Regions from separate parts of the Devosia lacusdianchii genome, predicted to be linked through region 2. Evidence: predicted binding sites of a transcription regulator. Region 2 holds the regulator's gene; the other holds the start of a gene.

Region 1 (15,905 bases), 1.8 Mb from region 2:
CAGATGCGCGTGGTCCTCGACCAGATAGGGCCGATCCGAGAACACCAGCGGTTCCACCCGCGTAAACGGCGGCACGGCGAACAGCCTTTTCTCGCGCCCTGCCGACAGGAAGGTCAGGTGTCGCGCCATGTTGAGCTTGGGCACGTCCCAGCGCGGAATGGGCGACGGCGTCATCACATGCCGGCCGTTGACCAGGCTCGGATAACCCGCGCCCTGCATGATGCGTCCCTTGCGCACGATCTGCTCATAGAGCGTCAGCCACAGCTTGCCGTAATCGGCATCGGCATGCATCTGCCGCGCGATCGAGATATTGGGCTCCACCCCGCGCAAAGGCTCCGGGTTCGGCACCTGCAAGACGAGAATCTGGTCGTCCCGCATCGTCTCTTCCGGCACCCGGTGGCGCGACTGCACAATCGAAGCGTCGAGCGTGTCCCAGGTCTCGGCAGCGCCCGAAACCCGGCTGATGAAGCGCCGGATCGACGCCGCGTTGACGCCGTCATCGGCACCCTGGTCGATGACCTTGATCGTCGAGGCCGGATTGACCAGCGTGAGCGTCACCTGCAAGCCGCCCGTGCCCCAGCCGCGCGCCATCGGCACTTCGCGGCTGGCATAGGGCATCTGGCAGCCGGGCACGGCGATGGCCTTGAGCATCTTGCGGCGCAGCTCGCGCTTGGCCGACGCATCGAGGAATCCGTAGCTGGTCGCCGCCCAGGGCTTGGTGAGAGTGGAAAGGCTCATTCCGCGGGCTCCGTCTGAAGGATTTCTGCCGGTGCGGCGCTGGCGGTCGCCTGCTTGGCCTTGGCATCACGCATGGCGTCGAGCACCGACTGGAAGGTGACGTAGTGCGGCAGCTTGAAGTGGATGCAGAAGCCCGAGGCTTCGACACTTTCGGTGTGGTAGAGGTAGAATTCCTCGTGCACGGCCGAACCGACCGGCGCTTCGGCCGAGTTGAGATCGAGCGTCGCTGCGGCGATCACCTTGACCTCGTTCCAGCCGAAGGTCGCCGCGAACCCCAGTTCGAGATAACCGCCCTTTTCCTTGGATGTGACCTCGGCCTGGCTCACCCGCACCCGACCCGCCGAGAATGATGTGCCGCGCGGATGCCGCACCACCACCTCGGCTTCGGCCAGGCGCAATTCGTTGACGGTTGGATGCGCATTGCCGTAGCCGCGCATCGCGGCATAGCCGAGGGCCAATACGCCACCTGTCTCCGCCCGCGCCAGGCTCTGCAGCCGATGCGCACGTGATGCCGGAAACAGCAGCGGCTCCCGCGTCAGGTCTGGAATGTCTTCAGCGGCAACGTCCGATTCAGTCGCTGGCGCCACCAGCCCCTGCCGCCGCTGCCAGTCCGCCAGCGCCGGCTGTCGTGCCGGGGCAGGGCGGTCAGCCGCTTCCACCTCCGGCGGGCTGAACGGCGTTCCCTCCAGCACATCGGTGGCCAGCACGCGGTGCGAATAATCGAGCGTCGGCCCGAGAATTTGGCCGCCTGGAATGTCCTTGAACGCTGCCGAAATCCGGCGCTGGGTCAGCAGGTCCGCCTGCTGCACGGGCGCGGCAATGGCGATACGCGGCTGCGTCGTGCGCCAGGCGCGCAATACCAGCACCGCCTCCGAAAGCTCGCCGCCCGTCTGCGCCAGCGCCAGCGCCGCCAGCTCCTCGTCATAGAGCGAGGCTTCGCCCATGACCCGGTCGATCAGATAGGGCATGGATTTGCGGATCGCGGCGACGCGCTCGGCGTCGATCGCCCCCAGGTCCTGCCGGAACAGCCGTTCGGCCTGGTCGATGGCCTTTTCCCCGCCACGGGTTGCAACATAAGCCATCAGAGCACCTCCACCATGGTCGAGCGAGGGATGCCGATGACCGCATCGTCATCGACCAGCAACAGGTCGAACCCCTCGGGATAGGCGCAAAGCTGCGCCCGCAAAGCCCAGAATTCCGGTGGCAGGCTCAGTGACACCTCCCGCGCCCGCTCGACGCCCGGTCCAGTCAGCCGCAACCAATACTCGCCGTCATGCCGCGTCCGCATCGCCAGCGTCGCGCCATCATCGGGATAGAGCGCGCTGCCGCAGCGCAGGGCTTCGAGCCACGCCGTTCCGCCCAGCGTGTCCACAAACACATGGTCGGCTTCCTCAACCTGGCGCGTCACCCGCGCCCCGGTTTGCGCGACCCGAGCCATGAGGTCAGCGCTATCGGCGAAAACGGTGCATTCGAGATCGATCAGCGCTTCGATAATGCCGCCGAGTCCGGCCTCGGGCAGCGCCCGGACTTCACCCGGCCGCGCCATGGACCACATCAGCGCTTCGAACGTGGCGTTGGATCGGGCTTCGGCCCGATCGGGGGCTGCAACCGTCAACATCAGAACGTCTCCATTTCAACGCGCGTGGCCTCGACCTGCCGCATGCGCATGTCGTCCTCGGCTGTGAGGTAAGCCCGCTCGCTATCGATGAAGGTCGTGACGGCGGCGTGGGCGCCGTTGGCTGCGATGCTGAGGTCGATCACCGCCATCGCCATGGCGCGTTCAAGATCACGGCCAGTGACCATGCCGTAGCCGACATGCCCACCGCCATCAGTGATATGCGCCTCGCTGACCAGCACTTCGCCCAGGTGAAAATCGACATTCGCCACCGTGTCGCGCAGCGGCACCATCACGAGGCCTGTGCGGTTGGTCACGACTTCGATATCGCCCAGCCCATCCAGCACTGCTTCCGCCAGTGCCTTCAGCCCATCCGGTCGGGCGCGCGCCAGCACATTCAGGATCGCGGCGTGGTCCGGCCCGCCGCCCGTGCTTTCATTGAACATCGTCGGTCCTTTCGGTCGCCATCGCGCCCGTCGGGGCGGTTTCGAAGGTGAATTGCACGCGATCACCCGCCCAGGCCGCTTCCGAGAAGCCGATCGGCGCGCCACTCAGGTCCACGTCGGTCTTCTGCACGATCAGCACCGATTGGCCCGGCCGCATCATCAGCAGCGATGTCTCGTGCTCGGTGGCGAGGCGGGTGAAAATGGTCGTGCTTTGCCGGCGGTAGTCGGCAATGCCATAGCTGCGGTAGATTTCGGTGATCGACCCGCCGGCCTTGCGTCGTTCGGTCAGGTCGGGAAAGCGCGCCGCGTCATGATAGGACCAGCCCAGGCTGATCGGCAGCTCATTGGCAAAGCCGCGCCATGAGCGCGCCGTTACCAGCGCACCGGGCTCGAGCTTGAGCGCCGCGGCGACGCGTGTGCTGGCCGGTATCTGCATTTCCGAAAGGCTCTGTCCCGACGCCGTCAGCCCCTGCGACAGCAGGTTTTCGCGGAAGCGCGTGCGTGGCCCGATGACATAGTTCAGCAGCGGCGCGCGCTCGACGAACGTGCCCCGGCCATGCTCCACCCGCAGCTTGCCCTCGGCCACCAGCGCCGCCAGCGCCCGGCGCAGCGAATGGCGTCGCGCGCCATAGAGCAGGCACAGTTCAGGCTCGGACGGCAGCCGGGCATCGGGCGTCAGGTGCCCTGACGCGATCTCGTCGCTGATCTTGTCGCGCGTGGTCTCCCACGTCTGCCCTCGACTGCGCATTCCAACCATCGCTACTCATTCGGATGAGTCGGAAATAGCCCCCGGGCGTAACAGCCGTATGACGGTAAAGCCAAGGTTGCATTTGGCGCCGCTCTGAGGTCTGTGTGGGCGCAAATGTTTCGCTTCGTTCACAGCTCCGATCTCCACATCGGCAAGCGCTTCGGCAATTTGCCGGAGGACTTGCGCGGACGCCTGCGCGAGGCGCGCCACGGCGCCATCGCCCGCTTGGCCGACGCGGCGCGCAACCATGGCGCGAGCACGATCCTGCTGGCCGGCGATACCTTCGATACCGAAACGCCATCCCCCGCCATGCTGCGTCAGGCGCTGACCGAGATGGGGCACCACGCGCCCCTCAACTGGGTCCTGCTGCCGGGTAACCACGATAGCCTGCTCGCCGACCAGCTTTGGGACGCTGCGCGCGCGGCAGCCCCGCCAAACGTCGTGCTGGCGACCGAACCTGCTATCGTGACCCTCGCGCCCGGCGTTGCGCTGCTGCCCGCTCCCTGCACCACCCGCCGGCCAGGTCGCGACCTCACGGCCTGGATGGATAGCGCCGAGACGCCATCCGGCACCTTGCGCATTGGTCTCGCCCACGGCCCGATCCAGCAATTTTCCGAAGACGCCGTCGCCTCATCGGTCATTGCGCCCAACCGCGCCGCGCTGGCCCGTCTCGACTATCTGGCACTCGGCGACTGGCACGGCCAGGTCGCGGTGAACGAGCGCACCCGCTATAGCGGCACGCCCGAACCCGATCGCTTCAAGCATGCCAAGCCGGGGCAGGCCCTAGTGGTGAGCGTTGCTGGCCCCGGCGCTCTGCCCGATATCACGCCCGTCGATACCGCCAGCTTCGCCTGGCAAACACTCCCCCTGCCGCTTCTCTCCGACGACGGCGCCGCCGCACTCGCCGTGCTGTTGCCCGATGCGTCGCTGCGGCGGCAGACATTGCTCCGCATCGAAGCCGCCGGTCGTGTCCGCATGAGCGGTCGCGCCGCCCTCGCCGCCGCCGTCGAACAGGCGGCGCCTGATTTCGCCCACCTCGAACTCGATGCCACTGATCTCGCGACCGACTGCGAGAGCACCGACCTCGACCTAATCGATCGGGCCGGCGCTCTCCGCGACGCGGCCGATGCATTGCTCGCCGAAAGCACGGACGTCACCCGCTCCGCCCGTGAGCGCGATATCGCCCGCGAAGCACTGGTGCGTCTCTTCACCTATGGCGAGGCCATCGCGCCATGAAGCTGACGGCTCTGCGTCTGCACAATGTCAAGCGCTTCGGCGGGCAGGGCGTCGCCATCGAAGGCATTGGCGACGGCGTCAACGTGCTGAGTGCCCCCAATGAATATGGTAAGTCGACCTGCTTCGAGGCGCTGCATGCCCTGTTCTTCCAGCCGCATACCGGCACGCCCAAACCGGTGCAATTGCTGCGTCCCTATAGCGGCGGCAGCCCGTTGGTGGAGGCCGATATCGCCACCGATGCCGGGCACTATCGCCTGACCAAGCAATACTATGCTGGCAAGCGCGCCACCGTGACCGATCTCGATACTGGCCGTCTCATCGCCCAGGCCGATGAGGCCGAAGCTTTCATCGCCGATCTCACCCGCGGTGGCAGCGCCGGGCCGGCGGGTCTGCTCTGGGTGCGCCAGGGCATTACCGGCATCGAGAGGCGCAGCAATAGCGAGGAGGAAAGCGAGACGCGGGTGCGCGAAAGCGTGCTGACCTCCGTGCAGGGCGAGGTCGAGTCGCTCACCGGCGGACGGCGCATGGCCGAGATTGCTGCGGCGTGTGAGGAGGAGCTTTTCAAGCTGGTGACGGCAACGTTGAAGCCCAAGACCGGCGGCCGCTATGCCACGGCGCTCGGCGATCGGGACCGCCTGCTTGCCGAAGAGCAGCGTTTGGCGGCCGAAGTCACAACGCTACGCGAAGCGCTGGACCAGCGTCGACGCACACGCGCCCGCCTCGCCGAGATCGAAAATCCTGAAGAGGAAGCCGCACGCCTCGCCGCGGTGACGGCAGCCGAGGCCGCATTCGAGGCCGCCAAATCCCACCACGAGGCGCTCAAGGCTGCCGAGGCCGAAGCGGCACTGGCACGGCACCGCCACGAGGCGGCACAGATGGCGCTGGAGGCATTCGTCGCCGCCTCGCAGCAAGCCGACATCCTCGAACAGCGCCTCGTTCCCCTGCAGCGTCATCGCGACGATGCGCTGGCCCGGCGCGAAAGCGCCGCCGCCGACAATGACCGTGCTGCCGCCGCCATCCAGCTTGCCGAAACCGAAGAGCGCGAAAATCGTCAGCTGCTGTCGCGCCTCGAAACCGCCCTGCGCGCCCGCGACGCGGCCGAGCAGCTCAAGCAATTGCGCTCCCGGTTGCAGCAGGCTGACCGCGCTCGCTTGCAGGTGGAGGAAGCCGAGGCGGCGCTGGCAATCCTGGCCCTGTCGGATACGGCGTTGGAGCAATTGCAGGCGCTCGACCTCGAACTCGTCCGGCTAAAGGCGGCGCAGGATGCCACCTTGCCGACCTGGCGACTGGACCCCGCGCCTAATGCCGGTGCCCAGGTCAGCCTCGACGGACGCCCCATCGAGGCGGGTCGCGACCACACATTCTCCGGGGCGGCGCGGCTCGATATTGCCGGTGTCGGGTCGCTGACCCTGCGTTCCAATCGTCCAGCGCAAGCCGGTCAGGCCATGGAACAGGTCGCCGCCAAGCACAAGGCGCTGCTGGCCTCACTGGGTGTGGAGAGTCTGGCCGCGGCACGGCAGCGGCAAGCGCTGGCGCGCGACAAGACGAGCGAACTGGATTTGGCCCGGCAGCGTCTTGCCGACCTCGCACCGCGCGGTCTCGTGCCGCTACAAGCCGAGATCGCTCGCCTGGCCGAACTCGATGCCGAGGCGCTGGAACTCAAGGGTGATCCGGAGCTGGCCCGTCAGGCGCATGCCGTGTCCGAGCAGCAGGTGTCCGCCACCCGCAATGCCGCACGCGAAATCCAGCCCATTCTGGGCCTCGCGGTCAACGCTCTGCTCGATGCTGAGACCGCGCTGGCCGCCAACGCCGCCGAGCGCGCAAGTCTCGAGTCACAGCTCGGCCCTGCCGCCGAACGGCCGGCCCGGCAGCGGGCACTGGCGGAGGGCAACGCCGCCAGTTTGGCGGAGCACGAAAGGGCCGAGGCGCATGCCGCGTCGCTGCGCAGCGCTGGGCATGATCTGGCCGCCGCTGACACCGCTTTGCGCCGGGCTCGCTCCGTGCAGCAGGCGGCGGTGCAGGAAGTCAACCAATTGCGCATGACGCTGGCTGACCTTAACGGACACATCAATGGCCGCGCCGATGCCGCTATCGAAGAGGTCTGGCAGGAGACCGCGGGGCAATTGGCCGCCGCCCAGGCCAGCGTCGATGCCTTGGAAACCGAGATCGCCGTACTCGATCGCCTGCGACAGGCCCTGGCGACGGCGCGCTCGGCCGCCCGCGACCTCTATCTCAAGCCGGTGTTGACAGAGTTGCGGCCACTGATCGGCCTGCTATTCGACGACATCGCCATTGAGTTCGACGAGGAGACCTTGCTGCCCAACCGGGTGCGGCGCAAGGGCCAGGATGAGGATGTCGATCGGCTGAGCGGCGGCATGCGCGAACAATTGTCAGTGCTGACGCGTCTGGCCTTTGCCCGCCTGCTGGCCCGCGACGGCCGTCCGGCGCCGGTCATTCTGGACGATGCGCTGGTCTATTCCGACGACGACCGGATCGAACGCATGTTCGATGCCCTGCATCAGCAGTCCCAGGACCAGCAGATACTGGTCTTCTCCTGCCGTCAGCGCGCCTTTGCCAGGCTGGGCGGCAATGTGCTGCACATGCAGGCGTGGATTCCTGCGGTGTAATCGCGTCTTTCCCGATCGCCAAACGTGCTTATGCTTGCTCATATTGACTAATTGGTATTAGCAATACTGGACGCGCCGCTCCGGAACCAGCAATTATGACCAAGCAGATCGAAAAACCCGGCGCTCCTTTCGTTGGGGGGCGGGTACGGCGGACGAGTCAGCGGCGGGTGACGATGACCGATGTGGCGCGTGAGGCGGGATGCTCGCAGGCCACCGTGTCGTTCGTGCTCAATCAGTCCCCGGGGATAAAATTGTCGGCGCAGACGCGCGATCGGGTCTATGACGCGGCGCGGCGGCTTGGTTACGCAGCGCCGGTCGCGCGGCTGCAGGTGGCCAGCCCGAGCGAGCGGCGGCAGATCGGCTTTCTGGTTGATCAGATGTCGGCGAGCCCCGAGGCGGCAGTGGCCATCGATGGCGCCGGCGTGGCGGCACGGGCCAATGGCGATCTGCTGATGGTGTCGCAGACCTTCAACGATCCGGCGACCGAGGCCGAGCTGGTGCGTGCCTTTGTCGGGCAAGGGGTCTCCGCGCTGGTCTATATGAGCATCTTCACGCGCGAGATCGAGTTGAGCGCCGAGCTGCTGGATCTCGATATCCCGGTCTTCCTGCTCAATTGCTACACCACCGGCCAATCGCATCCGGCAGTGGTGCCCAGCGAGATTGCCGGCGGCCAGCGCAGCACGCGCTACGTGATCGACCAGGGCCATCGCCGCATTGCCACCATCACCGGCGAAATCTGGATGGAGGCGGCGCAGGATCGGCTCAAGGGCTATCGTCGAGCGCTTGCCACCGCCGATATTCCGTTCGACCCGGCACTGGTGGTCGAGGGCGACTGGTCGGCGAGCGCCGGCTATGCCGCAACCCGGCAATTGCTGGACCTGCCCAATCGGCCAACCGCCATTTTCTGCCAGAATGACCGCATGGCTATCGGCTGTTACGAGGCGCTCAAGGAGGCCGGTCTCGACATCCCTCGCGACATGTCGGTCATCGGCTATGACGACGAGGAAATCTCGCGCCACATGCATCCGGCGCTGACGACATCGATCCTGCCCCACCGGGCCATGGGCCAGTGGATCATCGAACAGATCGAGGAAATGGCCGACCATCCCGGCGGCCGCTACCCGATCACCAAGCTGGAATGCCCGCTGGTCGAGCGGGCCTCGGTGGCGGCGCCGAAGGGGTGACGCGGTCATAACCACAACCACGATGTCATTCCGGCGTAGGCCGGAATCCATGCGGAGCCAGCCGGGCGCTGGGTTATGCGGCTCGCCACGGATATGGATTCCGGCCTGCGCCGGAATGACTCCGCGCGCAGACTACCCCCGTGGCGGCCCGATCGACTGTCGCTCGACAAACTCGCACTCGATCTTGATCTTGCGCATGCGCTCGTCCTGGTCGGTGGCGTCGTAGCCGTCGAGCAATTGTGCCACGGCCCAGCGGGCCATTTCGTCATGTGGCAGCACCATGGTGGATAGGCCAGGATCGAGAAACCCCGATAAATCCTCGTCGTCGAATCCCATGATCGATACGTCTTGCGGAATGCGCAGACCAAGCGATTGCGCCGCCTGATAGCAGCCAATGGCCATGCGGTCGTTGAAGCAGAATACCGCTGTCGGTCGATGTGGTAGCGACAGCAGCGCCAGCGCCCGTTCGCGGCCGTGCCGCAGGGTCCAGCCGCCGAGCGACACCAGCGTTTCATCCACTTCCACCTGCCAGTCGGTCATGGCCTGGCGGAAGCCCTTTTCGCGGTCCACCGAGGCCTCGATAAAGCTCTCGCCAGCCAGGTGGGCGATGCGGCGGTGTCCCGCTCTGAGCAGGGCCTCGGTCGCCACGTAGCCGCCCGCAATGTCACCGGGAACCACCGATGGATAGCGCAGTTTGCGCTCGTAGCAATTGAGCAGCACCAGCGGCAATTCGGCGAACATGTCGGGCACGATGACCTGCCGCGTAATCAGCGAGGTATAGATCAGCCCGATGGTTTTCTGGCTGACCAGCAGGTCGATCGCGGCCTGTTCCAGCGCCGGGTCGGAGCGGGTGCAGAAGGTGGCGACGCTGACATCCTGCAGCGCCGCCTCGTCGCGCGCACCCTCGATGAATTGCGCGGCAAACGGGGTGGTCGAGACTTCGTCGATGAAGAGCCCGATGACCCGCTTGCGACCCTCGGGCACCGGGTGCGCCTTGCCGCGGCGGTAGCCTAGGGTCTCGGCGGCGTCGAGCACGCGGCGGCGGGTTGCCTTGGACACGCGGGCATTGGGTACGCCGTTGAGTACCAGCGAAACCGTGGCCTGCGACACGCCGGCCAGTTCGCCGACTTCCAGCATGGTCGCACGTTTTTCCATTGGCTCGGGCACCCTCATGGCATTCGATCTGTCGCCTCTCTTACTCGAAATTGCTGGCAGATAGCCAACGGATTGCTGCCAGCATGCTGGCGTTGTGCTGCCGCCTTGCATCCCCCCTTGCCATCTCCATCCGGTCGCCATATGGTGATAATAATATTACTAATATTGCTTGAGGGTGGAGATGAGCCGTACTGGTCTGGCGCGAGCCGAAGAATCGAATGAGGCGTCGCGCCGCAGCCTGTCGCTGGACGGCGTCTGGCGCTTCCGGCACGAGGATGGCCCCTGGCGCGACGCGCATGTTCCGGGGCCATGGCAGGCAGAATTCTCCGATCTGGTCGATACCAGCGGTCACGCCGTCTACCAGCGCAGCTTCACCGTCCCCGACGGCTGGGCCAGTCAGGAGCTGGCGCTCAAATTCGGCGCCGTCAGCTATTTCTGCGAAGTGCTGCTCAACGGCGAGTCCATCGGCACCCATGAGGGCGCCTACCTGCCGTTCGAGTTCGTGCTGCCCACCAATCTGCTCAAGGCGCAGAACCAGATCGAAGTGCGGGTCACCATGCCCAGCGCCGACCACCGCGCCTATCCCGACTTCCCGTTCAGCGAAGTGCCGCATGGCAAGATCAGCTGGTATGGCCGCATTGGCGGTCTCTGGCAGTCCGTCTCGCTCGAAGCCCGCGACAGCAGGCGCGCTGAAGATGTGGTCATCACTGCCGGCCTCGACGGCAAGGTGAATGTCGATCTGGCCTTCACCGCTGCCGCGAATGGTTTGGGCGCTGAACTCAGCGTGCTCGACGCCGACGGCGCCCTGGTCGCCTCGGCCAGCGTCACCGCCGCCGCAAAGGTCAGTGCCTCGCTCGTCGTCGCCGGCGCCAAGCTCTGGTCACCCGATAGCCCGAACCTCTATTCCCTCGTCGTTGACCTCGCCGACGGCGCCGATCGCGTCACGCACACGTTCGGCTTCCGCACCATCGAGGCCAAGGGCGGTCAGCTACTGCTCAATGGCGAGCCGATCTACATGCGCGGCGCCCTCGACCAGGATTACTACCCCGACGGCATCTACACCCCGCCATCACTGGAATTCCTCGAGGACCAGGCGCGCAAGGCCAAGCATCTCGGCCTCAACCTGCTGCGCTGCCACATCAAGGTGCCGGACCCACGTTATTACGAAGTCGCCGACCGGTTCGGCCTGCTCGTCTGGACCGAAATCCCCAACGTCGCCAATTTCACCACTAAGTCCGCCCAACGCATGCGCGATACCATGACCGGTATCCTCAAGCGCGACCGCAACCATCCCTCGATCATCGCCTGGACAATCATCAATGAGGATTGGGGCACCCGCATGCTCGAGAATGCCGAGCATCGCCAGTGGGTCAAGGACACTTATGATTGGCTCAAGGCCAAGGACCCGACGCGGCTTGTGGTCGATAACTCGGCCTGCTTCCCCAATTTCCACGTCAAGACCGACCTCAACGACTACCACTATTATCGCTCGGTGCCCGAGCGGCGACAGGAATGGGACGATATCACCGCCCAGTTCGCCGCAGGCGCCGATTGGACCTTCTCCTCCCTGGGAGACGCCGAACGTCGGGGCGATGAGCCGCTCATCGTTTCCGAGTTCGGCGTTTGGGGATTGCCCGACCCGGCCAAGCTGCGCCGTGCCGATGGCAGCGAACCCGATTGGTTCGAGACCGGTGCCCTCTGGGGCGATGGCGTTGCCCTGCCGCATGGCATCGAGGAGCGCTTCGCGGCGCTCGACCTGCACCACACCTTCGGCTCGTTCAACGGCTTCATCGAGGCGGTACAATGGTACCAGTTCATGAACCTGCGCTACGAAATCGAGACCATGCGCCAGCACGCCTCGATCATGGGCTACGTCATCACCGAATTGACCGACGTACATTGGGAGGCCAATGGCCTGCTCGATATCGAGCGCAACCCGCGCGTCTTCCATGACGTGTTTGCCCAGATCAACACCGATATCGTCATCGTCCCGCGTCCGGCCCGCTATTCGGCCTATGCCGGCACCACGCTGCCGATCGAGGTGAGCATCGCCACCGGCGGCCTCACCATTCCGGCAGGCGCCAAGCTGAGCTGGAGCGGTGACGTCTCGGGGTCAGCGGACATTGCGGCGCAGGGCAAGGTGTCCACCGCAATCACCGCGCTCAAGCTGGCCGTGCCACAGGGCAGCGGCAATCGCGTGCTGCATCTCGATTTCGTCCTGACCGCCAATGGCAGCGAACTGGCGCGCAACAGCCTCGATATCTCGGTCTATGCCGCCCGCGAGACTTCGGCGCTCCCGACCCTCGCCGTGGCCGACAGCAAGCTTGCTGCTTACGCGACCGGCCTTGGCTATCGCGTCGTGCCGGCGGCTGAAGCCGAGGTTCACCTCGTCCATGCCGTGGATGGCGACGACGTCGAAGCCATCAAGGCCGGCGCCCGCTACGCCATCCTCGCCGATGGCACCGTGGCGACCAACAAGAACCTGCGCACCGACATGCCTGACGGCGAGCTGCCCCATCGCAGCATCATCGCTGACGGCAAGCAATTCCGCCCCAGCCTCGACCAGCACCTGCCGGGCATTAGCCTGGTCGAGCGTGACGGCACCATCTGGCGCGGCGACTGGATCGCCGGCTTCTCCTGGATCCGCCGCGACGGCCCCTTTGCCAATATCCCGGGCGGCCCGATCTTCGACCTGAGCTTTTCCGACGTGGTGCCGCATCACCTGCTGACCGGCTTCCGGCCATGGGAATTCGGCTCCAACGTCCATGCCGGCATCGTCGTCGGCTGGGTCCACAAGGCCGCAGCCATCATCGGCGAAAAGCGCGTCGGCCGCGGCGGCGTGGTGGCGACGACTTTCCGGCTGGTGCGCGAAGCACCGGGCGCCGACCCGGTAGCGGCGGCTCTGTTCGATGCCGTGGTGCAGACCGCGCGCGAACTACAGGTGGATCGGGACTGAAGTCCTTTCTTCACCTCTCCCTCTGAGGGAGAGGTCGGCTCGCATCGCGAGCCGGATGAGGGGGCCTTGAGGCGGTGCATGGGGAAGGCCCCCTCACCCGCTGCTACGCGTCGACCTCTCCCCCAAAGGGAGAGGTGAAGAGGGAGCCGATTGGCCGCAGAGCTGACGGTTTCGAACAAACGAGGAGGAACACAATGGCCGATATCGTCCTGTCCGAGGTCAGCAAGTCCTACGGCAATGTGAGCGTGCTCGAGAGCGTCTCGATGCACATCAAGTCGGGCGAATTCATCGTCTTCCTCGGGCCCTCCGGCTGCGGCAAATCCACTCTGCTGCGCATGATTGCCGGCCTCGAAGAGGTCAATGCCGGCCAGATCCACATCGGCGATACCAGGGTCGATCAATTGCCGCCCGGCCAGCGCGGCGTCGCCATGGTGTTCCAGAATTACGCGCTCTATCCGCATATGACGGTGCGCGACAACATGAGCTTCGGCCTGCAGAATGTCGGCACCGACAAGGCGGACATAGCCCGGCGCGTCGACGACGCTGCCCGCATGCTCGAAATCACCGCTTTGCTCGATCGCCGTCCAGCCCAGCTTTCGGGTGGCCAGCGCCAGCGCGTCGCCATTGGCCGCGCCATCGTGCGCGAGCCGCAGGCCTTCCTCCTCGATGAGCCGCTCTCCAATCTCGATGCCGGCCTGCGCGTCCGCACCCGGGTCGAGCTGGCGCAACTGCATCAGCGCCTCAAGACCACAATGATCTTCGTCACCCACGACCAGATCGAGGCCATGACCCTGGCCGACCGCATCGTGGTGATGAACAACCGCAAGATCGAGCAGATCGGCACGCCGATGGAGGTTTATTCCCGCCCGGCCAGCCGCTTCGTCGCCGCCTTTGTCGGCTCGCCCAGCATGAACTTCCTGCCGGTCACCGCGCTGGCCGACCAGAATGGCCGCGCCACGGTCACGGCAGGCGGTTCGGTGATGCAGACCAATATCCCCACGGCCGGCCTGCCCAAGGGCGAGCTGACCTTTGGCGTGCGCCCCGATGCGCTGCGTGTGGCGCCGGGCAATGACGGGACCTTCGCCGGCACGATCGAACTGGTCGAGCGCCTGGGCGATCGCACCCTGCTGCATGTGCGCCTGTCGGATGGCTCGCTCGTCGTCGCCGAGGACGTCGGCAAGAGCCAGCTCCAGACCGGCGCCGCCGTGTCGCTCGTCGCCGATGGCGATGGCACGCACCTGTTTGACGCGCAGGGGGTGGCCTACCACGCGGCCTGACCGCGACGTTGCAGTTTCCGGCGGTGCGCTTACCCGGCTCAATGCGGCGCACCGGCCGGTCGACCTGACGCATAGGGCAAGAAAACCGAATGGGAGGACTGAAATGAAGAATTCACTACGACGCCTCGCACTGGCCTCGACCGCCTTCATGGCGCTCGCAACCGGTGCCATGGCGCAGCAGACCGTGGTCTGGTGGGACTTCCTCGCCGGCGGCGACGGCGTGCGCATGAAGGCGCTGATCGATGGCTTCAATGCCGAGCATCAGGGCGAAATCACCATCGAGGGCACGACGCTCGAATGGGGCACCCCGTTCTACACCAAGCTGCAGACCTCCTCGGCCATCGGGGAAGGTCCCGATATCGCCACCTATCATCTCAGCCGCATTCCGCTGGCCGTCGATAGCGGCACCCTGAGCGAAATTACCGACGAGGACATGGCCGGAGCCGGCATTTCCGATGCCGACTTCACCGCCGCCGCTTCCGACGCCGGCAAGGTCGACGGCACCCGCTATGCCGTGCCCTTCGATCAGCACGGGCTGATCCTCTACTACAACAAGGACATGCTGGCCGAAGCCGGCCTCATCGGCGAGGACGGCCTGCCGACCGGCCTCGATGGCCTCGACAATTTCAATGCCGTATTGGCCCAGTTCACCAAGGACGGCAAGTATGGCCTGTCGACCCCGACCGGCGACCGCTACCGCACCATCTATTCGCTGTTCGGCCAGATGGGCGGCGTCATGTTCGACGAGGCGGCCGGTGGCTTCTTCCCGACCGATGAAGACCTCGCCAAGCTGACCACCGCCATCGAGACGGTGAAGGGCTGGGTCGATAGCGGCTATACGCCGGTCCAGGTCGAAAGCCCGGCGGCACTGGCGCTGTTCACCTCGCAGCAGTCGCCCTTCTTCATCATGGGCAACTGGGAAATCCCGACCTTCGTCGATCTGCACGCCAAGGGCGAGCTGTTCGAATGGGGTGCGGTGGAACTGCCGACTTTGTTCGACACCAAGGCCGCATGGTCTGACTCGCATGCCTTCGTCATCCCGGCCAATGCCGGCAAGGAAGCCGATCCCGAAAAGCGCGCCGCCGTGCTCAAGGTCATCGCCTGGATGGACCAGCACTCGCTCGACTGGGCCGGCGCCGGCCATATCCCGGCCTTCAACGCCGTGCGCGACAGCGCCGAATTCCAGGCGTTGAAGCCGCAATCCGACTATGCCGGCTTTGCCGACACGGCCGTGTTCGATCCGCGTACCATCCTCGCCGGTCCAGCCGCGCCGCTGGGCGATGCCTGGAGCAACTACGTCAATCCGGCCACCACGGGTGAGATCGAGCCTGCTGATGCCGCGACGCAGATGCGCGATGATCTGAACGGGCAGCTTTAGCCTGGCTCTTGCAGTCGATACCCTCCCCTTGTGGGGAGGGATCAAGGGTGGGGGTAGCCATACGCTCGATGCGCATGGCTCCACCCCCTCCCAGCCTCCCCCATCGAGGGGGAGGTGCCGTTCGGTGGTCGCGGCAGTAAGGAGGAACGCATCATGCTCAGGGACAAACGATCGGAATGGCTGACGGCGGCGGTGCTGGTGGGACCGTTCGTGCTCATCTATGGCGTGCTGTTCGTGTGGCCGACCATCCAGATGGTGATGCTGAGCTTCACCAAGGCGCCGCTGATCGGCACGGGCGACTGGGTCGGCATCGACAATTACGTCAAGATCCTCAGCCACAAGCTGTTTCACCAGGCGTTCTGGAACACCGCATATTTCGTGCTTCTCACCGTCATTCCCAATACGCTGGTCTCGCTGCTCATCGCCACGGCGGTGAACCGCCTCAAGGGCGGCATGCAGGGTCTGGTGCTGGCCTGCTTCTTCCTGCCCTATATCCTGCCGGTCTCGGTGGTGTTCCTCACCTGGAACTGGATCATCGACGTGCA
Region 2 (15,905 bases):
CGGCGGTTCTCAAGCAGCAACGCGAGCATCTTGAGCAGGTGCGACTTGCCAGAGCCGAAGAAGCCCGAGATCCAGACGCCGTTGGCGGTGGAGTAATTGTTGTAGGCGTCGAGGAACTGCTCGAGGCGCCGGCTTATCTCATCAGTGATGACGTACTCGTCCAACTCCACCAGCAAGCTGGCTTCGTCGTCTGCCTTGATGACGCCATCGATCGGTCGATCGATCTGCTTCGAAAAGATCTGGCTAAGAGCAGTCATCGATCAGACCTCAAAATTCAGGATGTTGAAAGCGCGATAGTATTTGTCGTCCCGCATGACGCCGAAAAGGACCAGCTCGGCACCGGTCGCAAGCGCATGCGAGTATTCTCCAGGGAAGAACATGACCGTAGGCTTGTCCTTGGCCGTGCTCTGGAGATTGTTGAGGACGTTGTGGGAGCGGATGAACGGGTAAACCTCGCCGATCCCAGACAAGAAGATCACGTCGTGCTCGACTGAAGCGATCGCCCTGGCGATCCTGGGAACGAGATGCGTTGCAGGGTCGAGAACACCCTGCAGCAATTCCAGCAGCTCGTCCTTGGCCAAGGTGGGCTCGAGCTCGATGACCTGATCGAAGATGCCGCGCTCTTGAAGAATTTCGACCGACATGTCGAACAGGTTGAGGTCCAGCACGCGCACGCCGGAATTGCCGATCTGCTTCGTCAGATTGCGTCGACCGGCCTCCATCGACAGCCCTTCTTCGGCTGGATAGGCGCAGATGAAAAAGGGGACCTCGTTCCCCAATCCCTGCTTGGATAGGAACCGTTCGCTCGTCAGCACCTTCACCAGGTGATTGAAGCGCTCGACTTCACCCATGCTCATGTCCTCACTCCCCCGGGAAACACGCCGTGGTCCTGCGGCACCTCTTCCAATAGTCGACGAAGCGCAGGGGAGATCGCGAGGCGCTGGATCTCTTGCCCCTCGTTGACCAGGCCCGCTTCACGCATCATTTTGAACAGGACCTGTCGCGATCGTTGAATGGTGGACGCAGAACGCGCCGCCAGCCATTCGTCCCATTCGCCCTTGTCATGGACGAAGCTGTCGTATCGTTCTTTGGGAAGATGCCGCTGACGAGCCTCGTAGCGTTCGACGATCACCTCGACCGCGAATTCACGGATCAACCGATACGTGCGGCACACGGCCAGCCAAAGCAACGCGGCTTGGTCGGTCCGCGAACTCGTCTCGGCCAAGAAGTCCATTTCGGGATCGCTCAACGTGGCAAGCCTGTTGGCAATCTCGCGCCCTATGCGCTGCATGGACTTTTGCTTTGGTGCCGAGAGGGTCGAGGTCTGGCCCAGGTCGACGATCGCGGCCTGCCAGTTGCGAAGCGATCGATAGGAGAAAGCCATCTGAATGCTCTCATTCAGGAACAGGCCGCCGGTCGTGAACGACATGCTGTACGAGGCCATCGTCATTGCACCGCTCCCGCAACATCGGCGTCATCGACATTCAGGATGACCAATCGATCGGCCGGAGAGGACGGCGTCGAGATTCCAAGCCGCTTGGCAAGCTGAGGAATAAGAGCGCGCCGCACCTTTATGGAAGTGCTTTCGCCCTTGATCCCGAGGTCGCGAATTAGCGTGTTTCGATCGGCCTCGGTCAGGTTGGACTGAGGTGCCACTCGCAGCTCGACAATCGTCGACCAATCCTCGTCGGGGCCGTGGGAGGCAAGTGGGGTGTTTGCGCCACGCATCTCGACTATGCGTGCCAGTGGAATGGTCGCATAACCGTGGATGGACTGCGAGTACGCACGCACAGACCAATGCGCTCCATCCATCAGCATCGCATGAGGCGCGATGGTATCCCAGCAGGGCCGCGGATCGCGCTCCGTCTGCAGAAGGCAGTCGATCGGCTCTTCGGTCAGCACGGCGCCGACGATGGATCGAAGGATGTGACTGCTGACGGGCCCTACAGGCGTCGCGATGACTTCAACCTCTGGGATTTGTCCGATCCATAGATCCGTGTCCTGCTGCCGCGCGTCCCGCGTTGCCAGCAGCTGCGCCAGGTAGTGCTCTGCGGTGCTGGTACCGTATCGAGCGTTGAAGCCATCGCCTCGGACATATGCCCTCAAGCTTAGGTCATATCTGATGTTTTGCGGCTCAGCCTTTGCATAGGCGACGAGATCGTTGGTCGCTTGGTTCAAGGAGATGCCGAATTTCGTCGCTACATCGGTACGATTGACCCTGCCGTCCCATTGCAGGCGAAACTCGATGAATGCCAAGCGGCGTTCAATCGTCCATTTCTGTTTCACCGGCATCCCCACACGGCTCGCAGAAGCGAGCTCACATTTTCTGTGAGTTCACAGTTGCGGATCCGTTGATCGTGCGCAAGACATATTTCTTGGCTACGGCTTTTTCAGCATCTCACGAGCTGGTTTTGGACTCGTCCGGGTACACCGGTGTGTAGATTTCCGTCGGCGTCCTCCAGCCTCTGAAAAAATCCAACGCATCTGCAGTACCCACGAACTCCCGTGCCAGCCGCAGCCGCTCCATCAATTCGCTCCGTTCCGGCTCCGACGCCTGTTCGATCGCTGCGGCCAACTCGTCGAGGAAGTGCTCCACCGCCATGCGTTCGCGCCAGCGCTCGATGACCTGGCCCAGCGCATCTTTGCTCTGCTTTGTCGACTCCTCAATCCGCCGGCGATCCTCCTGCCTTCTCCACCGGTCCTGCTCGGCTTCCCATTCTTTACGGCGGATCTCCGCCTGGCGGCGCGCTTCCTCGGCCCTTTCGAGGATGATCGGGATGGCGCCTCTGATCTCCCTGGCGATCCTAGGCAGCATCGCCTCGATGGTGCCTTCGCTCTTCTCCTGCCAGCTCGCCGACCAATCGCCGCCTTCGGTCGTCGAGGCGAATATCCTGATGCGGCCTATGGGCAGCTCCGCGGTCGTGGTGAAGGAGTGCGGATATCGGTACTTTCGCGGGTTCGCCTGATACTCGGTTTCCCTGATGTAGTGGCCGCCGACGTATCGCAGGGTAACTTCGGCGGACATCTCCACCACCGTGATGGCGATGGCCGCGTTCTCGAAGAACGCGACCGTGGGCCGCATCGGCGACCATGCCGCGCTTGAGCGGTGAGAATATTCGCGCGCCTTATCGGGCGCCTCGCGCTCGTCCACCCTGACTGAATGCCATCTTCGATCGCCTGGCGCCACCAGGACTCTCGCCCCCTGCGTATCAAGCTGGTTGTACAAGGTGCTCGCCACGCCGAGCACCCGATCGAGCTGGGCTTCTGATGCGCTGATATCGGGCAGAAGCCGCTTGCTCGGTTTCAGGTAGCCGCCGCTCTCCCGCGGCCTCGAGCGCAGGAATTCCGCACGAGCATTCCGGATCAACTCGTGGACGTCGGTCGACGGAACCCTTTTCCTGGTTGCCGATCTTTGCCGTCGTGGAATCGCAGGCCGCGTTGGCGGCGATGCCGGCAGCGGCTCACCCTTCTCGTTCCAAGTCAGATGATCGCCAGGCAGAGCATCGGGCAGCCCTTCGGCGGCGGGCGCTTTACCCACGGCCAGCTTGGCCCAATATCCCCTTGGCGGCCGCGGCACGTTCAGCAGGGAGCAGACGCGTGCCATATAGCTGCTCGAGACACTAAATTGCTCGCATACCTTCGTCATGGGCTGCGACCAGACCAGCTCGTATAGTTCTTCACGGGTCACCATCAGTGCTCCTTTATCGTCGCGGTCTTGTTGGCGGACTGTAGCCGTTGAGTTCAGCATCTGGATCCAGCACAGTGTCGGTGCAGCTTTTCTTTTCGTCTCCTGGATGAGTGGTGGATGACACACGAGTACTTCACAGAACGGCTGTCTGGCCCGATCCCAAGAAGTAAGGACATCATCCCTACAAGTGTCTATCGCGCCATCGCGGACGCCGTGGAACAACGGATTGAAGACGGCGCTATGGGCTTCGGCTTTCCAGACTTCTGTACCGATGGTGCCGGCTGCTGCGGTTGTGACCGCGCGGCATTCAAAAACGGCCTAGAAGCGGAATTGCCCGGCATGCTCTGGCCGTGGGACATGGACAACCCACCTGCAACCGATCAGCTCATGGATTGCTTGGAGTTCATAGCCCTGAACGTCGGTGAGCCCAACAAGCGAGGGTTTCACAGCTATATGAACCACCACCATCTGGATCATGATCGCGAAGCCGGGCTAGCCGGGTGGCGAGATCGCCTGAACCAGCTATTCCGACGCAACGGTATCTCTTACGTGATGAATGATCAGGGGTTGATGACGCGGCTGGCTCCCGAACTAATCAGAGACGCACTGCAGCGGCCGAGGCTTCCAACAGGCGACACGGAGCTGGACAGGCTCATTGAGGACGCAAGGCAGAAGTATCTCGCGCCTAAGCTGGACGTGCGTCGGGAGGCGGTCGAGTGCCTCTGGGACGCTTTCGAGAGGGTAAAGACGCTCCTGGATCCCGACAAGCGAGCGGGCGTGAAGGCCCTTCTGGACTTGGCAGCTCGTGCTCCTGGTATGCGGACTGTTCTCGAGACGGACGCCAAAGCACTGACTGAAATCGGCAACCAACTCCAGATTCGCCACTATGAGACCAATCAGGAGAAGATTGTCAGCTCAGAAGAGGTGGATTACGTGTTCCATCGCATGTTCGCCCTGCTGCAACTTCTCGTTCGGAGCCTGCCGATCAATTCTGGATCGACCTGAGTTCGATAGGTTACAGACATCGTCTCGGCGCTGTCGGATAAAACGCCGGATCGACTCCCGATTGTTCGAAATCGACTCGGTCTTAATTTTATCCGACAATAACGAAGGATAGTTGGTGGGCCCACCAGGACTCGAACCTGGAACCAGACCGTTATGAGCGGTCGGCTCTAACCATTGAGCTATAGGCCCGCCGGCGGCTTTCCTAGGGTTTCCGACCCTGCTTGGTCAACGGAAATTTGGCGCGGCCGAACAATTGAACCGCAGCCTCCATGCCGCCGCATGGCACCAAACCTCGACAACGCCGTGCGCAAGGCGCTATTCGTGCGCACAGCGCTCAGGTGGGAATGACATGCGTGAAGGCGATATCATTAATGGCCTGGTCAAGGGCCTGTCCGTCATCGAGTGCTTCGACGAGGAACACGCCAGCCAGTCGATCACCGATGTCGCCAATCGCACCGGCCTCGAACGCGCCACCGCACGGCGCTGCCTGCTGACGCTGACCCATCTCGGCTATGCCACCTATGACGGCAAGTTCTTTCGCCTGACGCCGCGCGTCCTGAATCTTGGCCATTCCTATCTCGCCGCCACGCCACTGCCACGGCTGATCCAGCCCTTCCTCGAAGAGCTGTCCGCCAAGATCAATGAGAGCTCGTCCGCGGCCGTACTGGATGGCACCGAAATCCTCTACATCGCGCGCGCGTCCTACCGGCGGGTCATGTCGATCAATCTGGGTGCCGGTGCGCGCCTGCCGGCCTATTGCACCTCCATGGGCCGCATCATGCTCGCCGCCCTGCCCGCCTCAGAGGCAAGGGAGGTTCTCGACCGCTCCGATCTCGTTGCCTACACGGCCAAGACCAAGGCCGATCTGGGCTCCATCACCACCGAACTTGCGGTTGTCGCTGCCCAGGGCTTCGCCGTAATCGACGAGGAGCTCGAACTGGGCCTCTGCTCCATCGCCGTGCCGCTGTTCAATGCCCAGGGCCAGACCGTGGCAGCATTGAATATCGGGGCCCAATCCGCCCGCGCCTCCACCTCCCACATGATCGCCAATTTCCTGCCCCTGATGCGCAAGGTACAGGCCGAAGTTCGCCCCCTGCTGCGCTAGGCCGGGCGATAACACGACTGTCACAATCGCCCGCTATTGTCGTCTTGCAGGGCCCTGCAGACTCGCGGCCCGGCCCAACCAAATGTGTCACATTCGAATGTCACACAGCGATGCCACAGCCGACTTGCCATCGGAAAAAATCAACGCAATCAGCGCATTAACCTGTCACAAACGCGTCATGCAATCGCAATAAAACTGTCGCGTACCCCCCATATGGTCGGCCACGTCAAAGGGCGGCACCGGGGAATGAACTGCCGGATCGGCCAGCCAGGTTTGAACTGAATTCCGAAAGGGAAATTCCCATGAAGTCTGCACTTTTCGCCAGTGCTGCCGTGATCGCGCTTGCCGCGTTCGGCACATCCGCCGCTTTCGCCCAGTCGCGCGACACCATCCAGATCGCCGGCTCCTCCACCGTTCTGCCTTTCGCTTCGATCGTGGCCGAAGAATTCGGCGCTGCCTTCCCTGAGTTCAAGACCCCGGTCGTGGGTTCGGGCGGCACTGGCGGCGGCCTCAAGCAGTTCTGCGAGGGCGTCGGCGAGAACACCATCGACATCGCCAATGCGTCGCGCCAGATCAAGGACAGCGAACTCGAGGCTTGCACCGCCGCTGGCGTGACCGACGTCCGCGAAATCCAGTTCGGCTTCGACGGCATTGTGTTCGCCTCTGCTGCCACCGGCCCAGACTTCGCCCTGACCCCTGTCCAGGTGTTCAAGGCCATTGCCGCCAAGGTCCCCGTTGACGGCGCCATGGTTGACAACCCGTACACCAAGTGGTCCGAAGTCGACGCTTCGCTTCCCGATCAGGCGATCGCCCTGGCCATTCCGGGTTCCAACCACGGCACCCGTGAAGTGTTCGAGGAAAAGGTCACTCACGCTGGCTGCGAAGAAGCCGGTCTGCCCGAGATGAGCGAAGAAGAACTCGACGCCGCTTGCACCACCTTCCGTCAGGACGTCGTTGTTGAGATCGCTGGCGACTATACAGAAACGCTCGCTCGCCTGACCTCGAACAAGGACACCGTTGGCGTGTTCGGCCTCAGCTTCTACGAGCAGAACACCGACACCCTCAAGGTAGCGACCGTAAACGGCGTCGTGCCGTCGGCTGAAGCTGTCGCTGCTGGCGAGTATCCGGTCAGCCGTCCGCTGTTCTTCTACGTCAAGGGCCAGCATATCGGCGTGGTCCCTGGCATCGAGGAGTTTGTCCAGTTCTTCCTGTCCGAGCAGATGTCGGGCGTCGGTGGCACGCTGGAAGCCGCTGGCCTGATCCCGCAGCCGGCCGAAAAGACCGCCGAAGTTCTCGCGGCTTTCGAAGCCGGCGCGCAGTAAGAACCCCAACGGGCCGCGCGATCCATCGCGCGGCCCACCTCATTTCCTCCGCGGGGGCGCGTACCGATGAATTCCCTGATAATTGCCGGCATGCTGCTTGTATTGCTGGGTCTGGCCTACCAATCCGGCTGGGCCCGTAGCCGCAGTCTGGCGACCGCCAACGGCGTCAAGGTCCATTCCCGCCCGCAATATCACGGCTCCTACGTCGCCATCTGGACGCTGGTTCCGACCATCGTCATCGTCATCCTCTGGGCCTGGCTCGGCGATGGCATCACCCACAATTTCATCGTCAGCCAAATCCCCGTAGAAACCGTCCAGTCGCTCGATCAGGTCGGCCTCAACGCCACCATCGCCCGCATCAAGTCGCTGGCATCGGGCTATGGTGTGGCGGGCGAAGTCCTGCCCTATGAACAGACCGCGGGCGATGCGCTGCGCTCGTTCCAGTTCATCACATTTCTGGTTGTCATCGTTGCTGCCGCGGTGGCTGGTGTCGCGGCGCTGCTCTACGCCCGCAGCCGCATCACCGCCCGCCTCCGGGCCCGTAACGCCGTCGAGCGCGTCATCAATATCGCGCTCCTGGCCTGCTCGGCTGTTGCCATCCTGACCACCGTCGGCATCGTCGCCTCGCTGGTCAGCGAGGCCTATAAGTTCTTCACCTTCATCCACCCGATCGATTTCTTCTTTGGCACGGTCTGGAACCCCAGCTTTTCCTCCACCGGCGGTGGCGCGCACGGTCAGTATGGCCTGCTTCCGCTCCTCGCCGGCACGCTGATGATTACCCTCATCGCCATGCTGGTGGCCGTGCCGGTCGGCCTGATGGCGGCAATCCATCTCAGCCAGTATGCCCACCACAATTTCCGCGCTGTGGCCAAGCCGATCATCGAGATCCTGGCCGGCATTCCCACCATCGTCTTTGGGTTCTTCGCCCTGGTGACGGTTGGCCCATTCCTGCGTGATGTCGGCGGCTTCATCGGCCTCGATATCAAGGCGACCAGTGCGCTCACCGCGGGCGTGGTCATGGGCATTATGATCATCCCCTTCGTGTCGTCCCTATCAGACGACATTCTCAATCAGGTACCGCGCACCCTGCGCGATGGCGCCTATGGCCTGGGAGCCACCAAGTCCGAGACCATTCGCAACGTGCTGTTGCCCGCGGCTCTCCCCGGCATTGTCGGGGCCTTCCTGCTGGCTGTGAGCCGCGCCGTGGGCGAAACGATGATCGTGGTCTTGGCCGCCGGCAACTCGCCGGTCCTGCGTGGCAATCCCTTCGAGCCGGTGGCCACCATCACGGTGTCGATCGTCAACCAGCTGACCGGCGACTCGGATTTTGCCGGTCCCCAATCGCTGGTGGCCTTTGCTCTGGGTCTGACGCTCTTCGTCATCACCCTCTGCCTCAACGTCTTCGCCCTCTACATCGTCCGCCGCTTCCGGGAGCAGTACGAATAATCATGACCGATATGCTCTCCACTGACCACCAGGCCTCCATCGAACGCACCAAGCTGATCCGCGCCGGCTTGCGCAAGCGTCACCTCAGCGAGAATATCTTCAAGAGTCTCGGTCTGGCGGCCATTGTCGTGGCGCTCGGCTTTGTTGCCCTGCTGTTTGTCGACATCGTCCGCAAGGGGGCCCCGGCCTTCACTCAGTCCAATGTGCATCTGTCGGTAACCTTTGATCCGGCGATCATCGACGTCGAACCCGCCCCGGTCCGTGCCGACGGCCAGTCCGATGCAGACTTCCAGGCCGCCAACCTCAAGTGGCAACGTGACCTGGCTATGCTCAACTGGAACAAGGTTATCGAAGCCAGCCTGCGCGCTGCAGCGCCGGCCGGCTTCGAGATCGACTCCAAGGACCTGTTGGCCATCGCTGAAACCGATGCCCGCCACCAGGTTCGGGCGCAGTTTGTCGCCGATCCGTCCCTGCTGGGCAAGACTGTTGAAGTCGATGTCCTCGCGTCGGCCAATGCACAAAACTGGATCAAGGGAAACATCGATCGTTCGCTGGGCGATGCCCAGCAGCAACTCTCCGCCCCGGCTCGAGCGCTGATCGACGAAATGGTCGCCACCGGGGCCATCACCAACGGCTTCGCATGGTCCATCTTCACCAACGTCGATAGCCGATCTGCCCCAGCCTCCGCTGGCCTGCTCGGCGCCTTTGTGGGCACCTTGTGGATGATGCTGATCGTCATCGTGCTTGCCGTACCGATCGGGGTGGCCGCAGCGGTCTATCTCGAAGAGTTCGCGCCAAAGTCGCGCCTCACCGATCTGATCGAGGTCAACATCAACAACCTTGCCGCGGTGCCCTCGATCGTGTTCGGTCTCCTCGGCGCGGCTGCCTTCATCAACTACATGCACCTGCCCATCTCCGCCCCGCTGGTCGGCGGCCTGGTGCTGACCCTGATGACGCTGCCCACCATCATTATCGCTACCCGTGGCGCCCTGCTTGGCGTCTCCCCAGCGCTCCGCCAGGCCGCCCTCGGCATGGGTGCATCCAAGACGCAGATGGTGTTCCACCATGTGCTGCCGGTCACCTTCCCATCGATCCTGACGGCAACCATCCTGGGCGTGGCCCACGCGCTCGGCGAAACCGCCCCGCTGCTGCTCATCGGCATGAAGGCCTTTGTGGCCGCTGTCCCGGCGACGCCGCTCGACCAGGCCACCGCCTTGCCAGTCCAGATTTATCTCTGGCAGGGCAACGAAAACCGCAATTTCTTCGAACCCCGCACCGCCGCCGCCATCATGGTCCTCCTCCTCGTGATGATCATGCTCAACGGCGTCGCCATCTACCTGCGCTCGCGCCTCGAAAAGCGCGCCTAGGACAAGGACACGCCAAATGGATATGGTCGCCGGCAAGGTTAAGATGACCCAGCAATCAGTGAACACCACCATGAATCCCACCGACATGCTCGACCGCCAGATCCGGCTCACCGCCCGCGATGTCACCGTCCACTACGGTGCCAAGCAGGCCCTGCACGGCATCTCGATCGACATTCCCGATCGCGCCGTCACTTCCTTCATCGGACCCTCGGGTTGTGGCAAGTCCACCTTCCTGCGCTGCATCAACCGCATGAATGACACTATTGAAGGCGCCAGGGTCGGCGGCACTATCAAGCTCGACGGCGAGGATATCTATGATCCCGCCCTCGACGTCGTCGAGCTGCGCGCCCGCATCGGCATGGTGTTCCAGAAGCCCAATCCCTTCCCCAAGTCGATCTACGAGAACGTTGCCTATGGCCCGAAAATCCACGGCCTGGCTCGTTCCAAGACCGATCTGGACGAGATCGTCGTGTCCTCGCTCCGCAAGGCCGGCCTCTTCGAGGAGGTCAAGGATCGCCTCAACGAAGCCGGCACCGGCCTCTCCGGCGGCCAGCAGCAGCGCCTCTGCATCGCCCGCGCCATCGCCGTCGGTCCCGAAGTCATCCTGATGGACGAGCCCTGCTCGGCCCTCGACCCGATCGCGACCGCCATCATCGAGGAACTCATCGACGAACTGCGCGAGAACTACACCATCGTCATCGTGACTCACTCCATGCAGCAGGCTGCCCGTGTGTCGCAAAAGACGGCCTTCTTCCACCTGGGCAATCTGATCGAGGAAGGCGTCACCGAAGACATCTTCACCAACCCGGTCAACAAGCAGACCCAGGACTACATCATGGGCCGCATCGGCTAAGGCGAGGAATCACAATGGCTACCGAACACATCGTTTCGTCCTACAATGACGAGCTTGTTGCTCTCGCCCAGACCATCGCCGAAATGGGCGGGCAGGTCGAAGTCGCGATCGAGAACGGCACCAAATCCCTGCTCAAGCTCGACCGCGAGCTGGCCGACGTCACGATCATTGCCGACCAGCGGATCGACGACATGCAGCGCAAGATCGATGACATGGCCGTCTCGATGATCGCCCGCCGCCAGCCCATGGCGTCGGATCTGCGCGCCATCATCACCGCCATCCACGTCGCTTCCGATCTGGAACGCGTCGGCGACATGGCCAAGCAACTGGCGCGCCGCTCGCTCAAGCTCGAGGGCATGAGCCTGCAACCCACCTTCTACAACGGCGTCAAGAACATGACGGCGCTGGTGCTGCGGCAGATCAAGGAAGCGCTGGATGCCTATTCCAACCGCGATTCCGCCGCCGCTATCGAAGTGTGCAACCGCGACGACGAAGTCGATGCCATGCACACCTCGCTGTTCCGCGAACTCCTCACCTACATGATGGAAGATCCGCGCAACATCACGCCCTGCACGCATCTGCTGTTCTGCGCCAAGAGCCTCGAACGCATCGGCGACCACGCCACCAACATCGCCGAGCGCGCCTACTACTTGCAGACCGGCAAGCAGCTCACCGCCGACGTGCAGGAGCTGCACCGAACCCAGATCAAGGCCTAAGCCGCAAGAAGCGCTGAAGCCTCCCAACCACCGGCCCATACCTCCCCCTTGATGGGGGAGGCTAGGAGGGGGTGGAGCCACACGCACCGACGTGGTGCCAAGAGACCCGACGGGAGCCACCCATGCCCGCGACCATCCTCGTCGTTGAAGACGAAGGCGATATCGCCATCCTGCTGCGCTACAACCTCGAAGCCGAGGGCTTCCGCGTCGTCACCGCCGAAACCGGCGACGAGGCCCAGCACGCCATCCAGGAGAAGCTGCCCGATCTGATCCTGCTCGACTGGATGCTGCCGGAAATCTCGGGCATCGAACTCTGCCGCCGCCTGCGCGCCCGCGAGGAAACGGCCCGCGTGCCGATCATCATGCTCACCGCCCGCGGCGAGGAAGAAGAGCGCGTTCGTGGTCTTGCCACCGGCGCCGACGACTATGTGGTGAAGCCCTTCTCGGTGCCCGAACTGGTCGCCCGCATCCACGCCCTGCTCCGCCGTGCCAACCCGAACCTGGTCACCGCTGCCCTCAAGGTCGGCGACCTGGAGCTCGACCGCACCACCCACCGCGTACGCCGCGCCAACCGCGACGTCCACCTCGGCCCCACCGAATACCGCCTGCTCGAATATCTGATGCGCCATCCGGGCCGGGTATACTCCCGCGAACAACTGCTCGATGGCGTCTGGGGTAACGACGTTTACGTCGATGAGCGCACCGTCGACGTCCATATCGGCCGCCTGCGCCGCGCCATCAACCGCGGCCGCGAATCCGACCCCATCCGCACCGTCCGTGGCGCCGGCTACGCCTTCGACGAGAGATTTGCCCAGGTGGCTTGAGCCCCTTGGGCTTGCTGCTCTCACGGTGCCGTGCGGACGCGCAACCGATCCCCCATGGACCTCATCCTGAGCCTGTCGAAGGACGAGGTCGCGGCCACGGCTTGCCGGGGGCCCAATGACGCGTCATCCACCAGCGCAGCCCCTCCCCCTATCGGGAGGCTGGGAGGGGGCGTTCAACAAAGACACCCCTCACAGCGGATAAAACTCGATCCGCGGCACGCCCTCCTCCAGCCGCACGGTGGCGCCCACGCCATAGACATCAGCGATCCGTTCCGCCGTCAGCACCTCGGCCGGCGATCCAATCGCCACCACCCTGCCCTCGGCCAGCATCACCAGCCGGTGGCAGTAGCGCGCCGCCAGGTTGAGGTCATGCAGCGCCGCCAGCGTCGTCGTCCCCAGCCGCCGCACCAGCGCCAGCAGCTCGAGCTGGTGGCGGATGTCGAGGTGGTTGGTCGGCTCGTCCAGCACCAGGAACGGCGCCTCCTGCGCTAGCGCCCTCGCCACCAGCACCCGCTGCTTCTCGCCGCCCGATAGCGTGCTGAAGCTGCGCCCGGCGCAGTGGGCCATGCCCACCGTATCGAGGCACCGCGCCACGATCGCCCGGTCCTCCGGGCCGTCATTGGACAGCACAGCCTTGTGCGGCATGCGGCCCATGGACACCAGTTCACGCACCGTGAAGTCGAACTCGCCGGTGCGTTCCTGCGCCACCACGGCCATGCGCCGCGCCGCCTCGCGTGCCGAGAGCCGCCACACGTCGTCGCCCAGATGCAGCACTGCCCCGCCCATCGGCTTGAGCACCCGGTAGATGGTGCGCAACAGGCTCGATTTGCCGCTGCCATTGGGACCCACCAGGCCCACGAACTCGCCGTGTTCCACGCCGAACATCACCGAATCGACGATCCGCCGGTCCGCCGCCTCCACCGAGACGCCCTTGACCCATACCTGGTTCATGCCGCCTCCCGCTTGCGGCGCTGCGTCGCCAGCATCCAGATAAAGAACGGCCCGCCCAGCAACGCCGTGATCACGCCCACCGGCAATTCCACCGGAGCAAAGGCCATGCGGGCGATCACGTCGACCCAGATCAGGAAGATCGCGCCCACCAGCACCGCCACCGGCACCACCCGGCGGTGATCGCTGCCGACGAGCATGCGCACCACATGCGGAATGACCAGGCCGACAAAGCCGATCGCCCCGCTCACCGCTACCATCACGCCCGTCAGCAGCGACAGCACCACGAACAGCACCAGGCGCAACTGGCCGACATCGACGCCCAGCGTCCGCGCCGTCTCGTCGCCAACCAGCAGCGCATTGAGCGCCCGCCCGTTGACCGCCAGGTAGATCGTGCCGATCAGCAGCGCCGCGCCAGGCAGTCCCAGGTCGCTCCAGGCGGCTCCACCCAGGCTGCCCAGCAGCCATTCCATGGCGTTGCGCGCCAGCTCGCGATTTTCCGAGGTCAGCACGATCAGGCTTGTCAGCCCCGACAGCGAATAGCCGCAGGCCATGCCGGCCAGCACCAGCCGCAATGGCGACATCTGCCCCCCGGCGATCGCCACCAGGAACACCAGCACGAACGATACCAGCGCGCCGGCAAACGCCCCCGCCGGCACGGCATAAAGTCCAAGTCCGGCCAATGCCCCGGTGCCCAGCACCAGCACAGCGCCCACCGAGGCCCCCGATGAAATGCCCAGCACATAAGGGTCGGCCAACGGATTGCGCACCACCGCCTGCATGGCCACGCCCACGGCCGCGAGCCCACCGCCGACGAGCGCTGCCAGCAGCACGCGCGGCAGTCGCAGCGTCCAGACGATGCCCTCCTCGGCCGCCGTCCAGTCGCCGGCCGCGCCGGTGATCTTGGCCAGGGTGATACGCCACACCAGGCTGGCGTCCAGCGGCACCGGGCCGATGGTCACCGCCAGCGTCAGCGATAGCGCCAGCGCCAACCCAAGGGCCGCAACGATGAGCGCCACCGGCAGCGCCCGCAAATGCTCCCGCCAGCCGGCGGGAGCATTGAGTGTGTCCGTGGTCACGGGAACAGTTCCGGATAGAATCCGGCCGCCAGCGTCCGCACTGCCTCGGGGTTGCGCACGCCCTCGAAGGCCGAAGGCAGCGGCAGCACCACGAAGCGGTCGTTCTGCACGGCCGGCACACTGGCCAGGGCCGGATTGGCCTTGAGCAGCGCAATCTTGTCGGCGGCGCTCACCTGGCCATAGTCGTTGATCACAATCACCTCGGGCGCCCGCGCCACGGCTTCTTCCCAGCTCACATTGGCCCAGGTTTCGTCCACGTCGGCGAACACGTTGACGCCGCCGGCCAGTTCGATCAGGTGCGTCTGCAATGCCTTGCCTGTCGTGTAGATGGCGTCGGTGCCGCTGTCATAGACCATGACCGTCACTGGCGCGACGCCGGCCGCCTTCACCGTGTCCTGCACCGCGCCGATGTCGGCCTTGATGCTCTCGATCAGCGCATTGGCCTTGGGCTGGATGTCGAAGATCTGCCCCAGCTTGGCAATGTCCTCATAGACCACGTCCATGGTCGCGCCCTTGATCAGCGTACCGGTCACCGCATAGGCGTTGATGCCAAGCTCGCCGAGCTTTTCCACCGGCGCCACCGCCGTGTCGCGATAGGCGCTGAGGCGGCCGAAGGTGAAGTCGGCATTGGTGCCCAGCACCACTTCCAGCGATGGCGACCCGGTGCCATCGGACAGGATCGGGATGGCATCGTACTCGGCCTTGAGGCTGTCGAGCACCGGGTGGTTCATATAGGCGGTGCCGACCATTTTGGGCGCCAGGCCCAGCGCCAGCGCCAGCTCGGTGGTATGCCCGTTGAGCGTCACCATCCGCTCCGGCGCCTGCTCGAATACCAGCGTGGTTTCGCCATTCTGGATGGTCAGCGGGTAGCTGGTCTGCTGCGCCAATACCGGCGCCGAAACGGCCAGCAACAGGCCGGCCGCAAACAGGGTCGTCAACTTCATGGGGTCTCTCCAGATGAAAGGGATGGGGTGTCCAGCGGCGCAACATGCTGGACGATCAGGTCGGGCAGCGCCTCGCCGGCGCCGATGACGGTGGTGACGAAGCGCTCCACCGCCGCGCGGTCGAGCAGGCGGTACCATTCGCCGCGCGGATAGGCGGCCAGCAGTGGCCCCTGGCTGCACGGGTAGAGGCAGCCGGTCGTCGCCACCAGGCACTCCTTGCTGAGGCCGGCAGCGGTCAGTGCTTCAGTGAGCGCAATCTTGAGATTGGGAGCGCCGCGGAAATGGCAGCGCGGCCCGGTGCAGACCAGCAGGTGGTGCTTGAAGGGCGGCGCCTTGTTCCAGCCCGGCTTGCCCAGGCTCGGCTTCTGGTCGGTGATCGCCACCGCACCGTCGGTCCGGTCCACAGCGGCCTGTGCCATGCGTCCAAGCATATCGGCGTCGATCAGATCGTCATCGCCCAGCAGCAACTCGACGCCGTCACCGCGCTCGGCCTTCCAATGCGCCAGCACACCTGGAATCCAGGCCGCCAGGCTCTGCGAAAACGGCAACCCCAGCAGTTGCACCAGTATGCGCCCATGACCCTCATCGGCCAGCTCATCCAGCACCAT

The links. Region 2 encodes PhoB, which activates phosphate uptake and scavenging genes when phosphate is short. Its sites were predicted from a motif close to TGTCATNNANCTGTCAT; they were not measured.
Region 1: a site for PhoB is predicted at 3,595-3,611, ahead of phnF (phosphonate metabolism transcriptional regulator PhnF). Genes of this name have one in related genera too.

Annotation. Positions count from the first base shown of each region.
Region 1 covers NZ_CP092483.1:425,924-441,828, forward strand. Annotated here, with positions in the region: gene MF606_RS02150 (alpha-D-ribose 1-methylphosphonate 5-phosphate C-P-lyase PhnJ) at 1-738, opposite strand, end outside; gene MF606_RS02155 (carbon-phosphorus lyase complex subunit PhnI) at 735-1,820, opposite strand; gene phnH (phosphonate C-P lyase system protein PhnH) at 1,820-2,356, opposite strand; gene phnG (phosphonate C-P lyase system protein PhnG) at 2,356-2,799, opposite strand; gene phnF (phosphonate metabolism transcriptional regulator PhnF) at 2,789-3,547, opposite strand; gene MF606_RS02175 (metallophosphoesterase family protein) at 3,662-4,783, shown strand; gene MF606_RS02180 (AAA family ATPase) at 4,780-7,410, shown strand; gene MF606_RS02185 (LacI family DNA-binding transcriptional regulator) at 7,506-8,594, shown strand; gene MF606_RS02190 (LacI family DNA-binding transcriptional regulator) at 8,727-9,749, opposite strand; gene MF606_RS02195 (glycoside hydrolase family 2 protein) at 9,931-12,705, shown strand; gene MF606_RS02200 (ABC transporter ATP-binding protein) at 12,900-13,982, shown strand; gene MF606_RS02205 (type 2 periplasmic-binding domain-containing protein) at 14,086-15,360, shown strand; gene MF606_RS02210 (carbohydrate ABC transporter permease) at 15,514-15,905, shown strand, end outside.
Region 2 covers NZ_CP092483.1:2,933,165-2,949,069, forward strand. Annotated here, with positions in the region: gene brxC (BREX system P-loop protein BrxC) at 1-257, opposite strand, end outside; gene MF606_RS14455 (DUF1788 domain-containing protein) at 261-851, opposite strand; gene MF606_RS14460 (DUF1819 family protein) at 854-1,450, opposite strand; gene MF606_RS14465 (BrxR family helix-turn-helix transcriptional regulator) at 1,447-2,286, opposite strand; gene MF606_RS14470 (hypothetical protein) at 2,399-3,691, opposite strand; gene MF606_RS14475 (hypothetical protein) at 3,806-4,693, shown strand; tRNA gene MF606_RS14480 (tRNA-Ile) at 4,807-4,882, opposite strand; gene MF606_RS14485 (IclR family transcriptional regulator) at 5,043-5,798, shown strand; gene MF606_RS14490 (PstS family phosphate ABC transporter substrate-binding protein) at 6,101-7,120, shown strand; gene pstC (phosphate ABC transporter permease subunit PstC) at 7,187-8,566, shown strand; gene pstA (phosphate ABC transporter permease PstA) at 8,569-9,933, shown strand; gene pstB (phosphate ABC transporter ATP-binding protein PstB) at 10,004-10,786, shown strand; gene phoU (phosphate signaling complex protein PhoU) at 10,801-11,502, shown strand; gene phoB (phosphate regulon transcriptional regulator PhoB) at 11,625-12,326, shown strand; gene MF606_RS14520 (ABC transporter ATP-binding protein) at 12,516-13,277, opposite strand; gene MF606_RS14525 (FecCD family ABC transporter permease) at 13,274-14,353, opposite strand; gene MF606_RS14530 (ABC transporter substrate-binding protein) at 14,350-15,297, opposite strand; gene MF606_RS14535 ((2Fe-2S) ferredoxin domain-containing protein) at 15,294-15,905, opposite strand, start outside.